Regions from separate parts of the Janthinobacterium sp. SUN026 genome, predicted to be linked through region 1. Evidence: predicted binding sites of a transcription regulator. Region 1 holds the regulator's gene; the other holds the start of a gene.

Region 1 (2,198 bases):
ACGATGGCCTTGAGTTTATTGGCCACCGGCAGGAACAGCAGATTGGCCAGGCCCACGCCATAGATGGTCGAGACGAACGCCACGGCGATGCCGCCGCCCAGCTTGCTGGGGTCGGTGAGGTTTTCCATCACATGGATCAGGCCCAGCACGGCGCCCAGGATGCCGATGGTGGGCGAATAGCCGGCCGCCGATTCCCACACCTTGACGGCCTGGCGCTCGGCCATTTCGTAGGCGGAGATTTCCACGTCGAGCAGCTGGCGCAGCTTGTCGGGCGCGATGCCGTCGACGATCATGCGCAAACCCTTGGCGTTGAAGCGGTCGGCCGTGTTTTCCATCAGGCGCTCGAGCGCCAGCGGGCCGTCGCGGCGCGCCGTCAGGCTCCATTGCCCGATGTCGCGCGCCAGCGCGGCGCGCGTGTCGGACGGCGGCAGGAAGACCCAGCGCAGCATTTCCAGGCCGCGGACAAAAGTGCGCAGCCGCGTCTGCAGCAGCACGGCGCCGAAGGTGCCGACGATGACGATGGCAAAGGCGGCCGGCTGCAGCAGGGAGGCCATCTTGCCGCCTTCCAGTGCCTGGCCGACCAGCAGGCCGGCCAGCGCCAGCGCCAGCCCGATTACGCTGGACCAGTCCACGCCAGCTCCCTCAAGGTTGCGCGCAGGCGCGCGACGGCCTGGGTATGCAGCTGCGAGACGCGCGATTCGGATACGCCCATCACCGCGCCGATCTCCTTCAGGTTCAGCTCTTCTTCGTAATACAGGCCCATGAGTATTTTCTCGCGTGGCGGCAGCGCGTCGATGGCATCGATCACGGATTGCCGGAAATCGGTATCGAGCAGGGAGCGCAAGGGGTCGCTGTCCTCGTCCACGCAGTGGCGGTCGAGGAAGCTGTCATTGCCGTCCGGGTCATGAAAGTCTTCGTAGTACACGAGCTGGTGGCCGCCGCCGTCGCCCAGCATTTCCTGGTAGTCGGCCAGCGACATTTTCAGCAGCTTCGCCACTTCCGACTCCGTCGGCGGATGGCCGAGGCGCTGCTGCAGGGTGCTCATCGCCTCTTCGATCTTGCGCATGTTCTGGCGCATGCTGCGCGGCAGCCAGTCGCTGGTGCGCAATTCGTCGAGCATGGCGCCGCGGATGCGCAGCACGGCATACGTCTCGAACTGCGCGCCATGCGTCTCTTCATAGCGCGTAATGGCATCGAGCAGGCCGATCATGCCGGCCTGGATCAGGTCATCGACCTCGACCGAAGGCGGCAATTTCGCCTTCATATGGTGCGCCAGACGCTTCACCAGCGGAATGTGCTCCGTCAGCAAATAGTCCTTGTTCGATTTCCCTTTGACCGTGTACATAGGCTGCTTATTGTTTTCTCATCTTATCTGGTGCTGCGGTTCGATTCAGGCGCTGAACTGGTGCGGGCTCCCCGTCTGGTACAAGGTGCCGCCAAGCACCGGCGCCGCCGAACGGGCCAGCCGCTCGGCCAGTCCGCGAAACGCCACCGACGCTCCCGCCAGCGGAAACGCGTCGACCACGCTGCGGCCCAGCCGCGCCGCGCGGTGCAGATACTCGTCGGCAGGCACGGAACCCATCGAAGTCAGCTTCACGGCCAGGTAGCGGCTCGCCGCCTGCGCCATATTATCGTATACCACTTTTGCTTCGGATTCGGAAGCGCCGGTGACGAGAATGCCGAACGGACGGCGTCCCAGTTCCTGGCTCAGGCGCTTGATCAGGCAGTACGCCGCCTTGATCGAGGTGGCGCTGGTCGAGACTTGCACGACGATATCCGACGATGCCATCAGCGGCACGGGGAAGCAGGCCCCCTCGTCCGCCACGACGCCGTCGACCAGCACGATGCCGCTCTGGCGCGCCAGCACGTCGAACGTCTTTCCCAGGCGGCGCAGTTCATCCTCGCCCGCATAGTCCATGCTGTCCATCAAATGGTTGCGCGCGCCCAGGCTGGCCACGCCGAAGCCTTGCGGCACCTGGTGGATGACCTGGTTCAAACCGCACTGCTGGCGCGCCACGTCGCGCAGGCTGGCGCCGTGCGCCAGTCCCAGGCGCGATGCCACGCCATCGCTGCCGCCGCTGGCGTCGAGCAGCAGCACGTCATTGCCGCCGTAGACGAGCGACGCGCCCAGGTTGACCAGCATGGCGCCCTTGTCGTCCTGCGGCGTGGCCGAGAGGAACGTCATGACGCGCGGCTGC
Region 2 (2,198 bases), 1.2 Mb from region 1:
GCCAAGGACATGTTCGCCATCTGGGCGCCGCAAGTCTTGCGCGATTACATCGACAGCGGCCTGGCGCCGCATCCGAACGGGGTGCAGCTGCGCTTTACGCGCGAAGTGGAAACGCAGGTCTACCGCAGCTTGCCGCACCACATCGGCGGTCTCGTCAAGGACGGTTTTCCAGTGCCCATCGGTTTTATCGGCGGCACGGAATCGGTGGAATGCCGCCAGGCGGGCTTGACTGCCACGCGCAAGCTGGTCGGCAAATTTTTCCGCCAGGTGCCGGGCGGGCATCTGTTTCCCATGGAAAACCCGGAATTGACGGCGCAAGTGGTGCGCGAGATGATCACCTCGCTGTTGGCGAAACACTAGCCGACTGGCAAGGATTTTCAGCGGGCAAGGGCCAAAAGTGGCGGTTTTTCGCGTAAAATCCTGCCATCCGGGCCACGCCTGCAGCAGGCGTGCGGCCCCAGCCATTCCGATATTCTAGAAAGATACCCCTGCGATGACGATTAAAAGCGATAAATGGATACGCCGCATGGCGGAAACAACGGGCATGATCGAGCCGTTCGAACCGGGCCAGGTCAAGGAACGCGACGGCAACCGCATCGTTTCCTACGGCACGTCCAGCTATGGCTATGACATCCGTTGCGCCGACGAGTTCAAGTTGTTTACCAACATCAACACCACCATCGTCGACCCGAAGGATTTCGACGCGAACAACTTCGTCGACGTGTCGGGCAAGGGCTATTGCATCATCCCGCCAAATTCGTTCGCGCTGGCCCGTACCGTCGAGTATTTCCGCATTCCCCGCAATGTGCTGACGATTTGCCTGGGCAAGAGCACGTATGCGCGCTGCGGCATCATCGTCAACGTCACCCCGTTCGAACCGGAATGGGAAGGCTATGTGACCCTGGAGTTTTCCAACACGACACCGCTGCCGGCGAAAATCTACGCCAACGAAGGCGTGGCGCAAGTGCTGTTCTTCGAGTCAGATGAAGTGTGCGAAACGTCGTACAAGGACCGCGGCGGCAAATACCAGGGCCAGGTCGGCGTAACGTTACCCAAGACCTGATCGCGGTGAAGGGAGGGGCGCCAGCCGTCTTTCTCTGTCTTTACCTGCCTTTACACCTGCGGCACTACATCCGCGCCCATGCTTGCCGTTAACCTTGGTATCGAAACACTGAGGAGGCATCATGGTAGCGGCAATCGGTTCAGGCGGCGCGGTCAGCGCGGCCAGTAGCGCCAGTTCGGGCAGCAGTTCGCAGATCGCGGCGCTGCAAAAGCAGATCACGGCGGCGCAGAAGCAGTTGACGGAGTCGCAGAAGGGCGAGCAGACGGAGGCGTCGCAAAAGCTGCAACAGCAACTGGCGCAGCAAATCCAGGCCTTGCAGGCGCAAATTGCCCAGTTGCAAGCTGCCGCCGCGCAGAAGGCGGCGCAGCAAGATGCTCAGCCGGCCAGCAGCGCCGATACGGCGACGAGCCCGGCCAAATCGACTTCGTCCACCCTGGGCAGCATCATCGATACGCAAGCGTAACAGCAACTCCGCGCATAAAAGACGCCAGGCTCGCCGACAGGTCAGCCTGGCGTTTTGACGGGCAACAACATTTCCACGCACAGTCCGCCACCGCTGCGCAAGCTGGCCCCGATGCGGCCGCCATGGGCGTTGATGACGTGCTGGGCGATGGCCAGGCCCAGGCCATGGCCGTCCGTGCTGTGCTGGGTATTGGCGGCGCGGAAGAATGGTTCAAAAATGCGGGCCAGGTCGGCGCTGGCCACGCCGGGTCCCCGGTCCAGCACGGCGATGCGCAGGCAATCATGCTGGCGCGACAGCTCGACATCGACCGTGCCGCCGTCGGGGCTGTGCTTGACAGCATTGCGCACCACGTTTTCCACGGCGCGCGCCAGCAGTTCGGGCTGGCCCGTGACGCTGGCGTCGGCCATGGCCGCGTCGACCGCCAGGTCGATGCCCATCAGGCGCGCCCTGGCTTCATAGCGGGCGTCGTCCACGATGTCGTGCACGAGGTCGGCGATGCCGACGTCTTCGCTGTGCGCGTGCCCCGCGCCCGCTTGCACGGCGCCCGCTTCCAGCCGCGACAGGGTCAGCAGTTCACCGATCAGCTTATCCATGCGCTCGCTTTCGCGTTCGATGCGCTGCATCGAGGCGGCCATCTTTTCCGGCTGCTGGTGCGCCAGGCCGATGGCGGCC

The links. Region 1 encodes FliA, which starts transcription of late flagellar genes. Its sites were predicted from a motif close to CTAAAGTTTNNNNNNNNNNNGCCGNTA; they were not measured.
Region 2: the regulator FliA is predicted to act here: its motif matches at 1,128-1,154, upstream of OX459_RS09390 (FlxA-like family protein).

What each region holds. Positions count from the first base shown of each region.
Region 1 covers NZ_JAPQNU010000001.1:851,115-853,312, reverse strand. The annotation lists gene OX459_RS03880 (flagellar motor protein) at 1-632, opposite strand, end outside; gene OX459_RS03875 (RNA polymerase sigma factor FliA) at 614-1,345, opposite strand; gene OX459_RS03870 (antiactivator of flagellar biosynthesis FleN protein) at 1,391-2,198, opposite strand, start outside.
Region 2 covers NZ_JAPQNU010000001.1:2,054,562-2,056,759, forward strand. The annotation lists gene OX459_RS09380 (alpha/beta hydrolase) at 1-360, shown strand, start outside; gene dcd (dCTP deaminase) at 494-1,063, shown strand; gene OX459_RS09390 (FlxA-like family protein) at 1,185-1,526, shown strand; gene OX459_RS09395 (ATP-binding protein) at 1,568-2,198, opposite strand, start outside.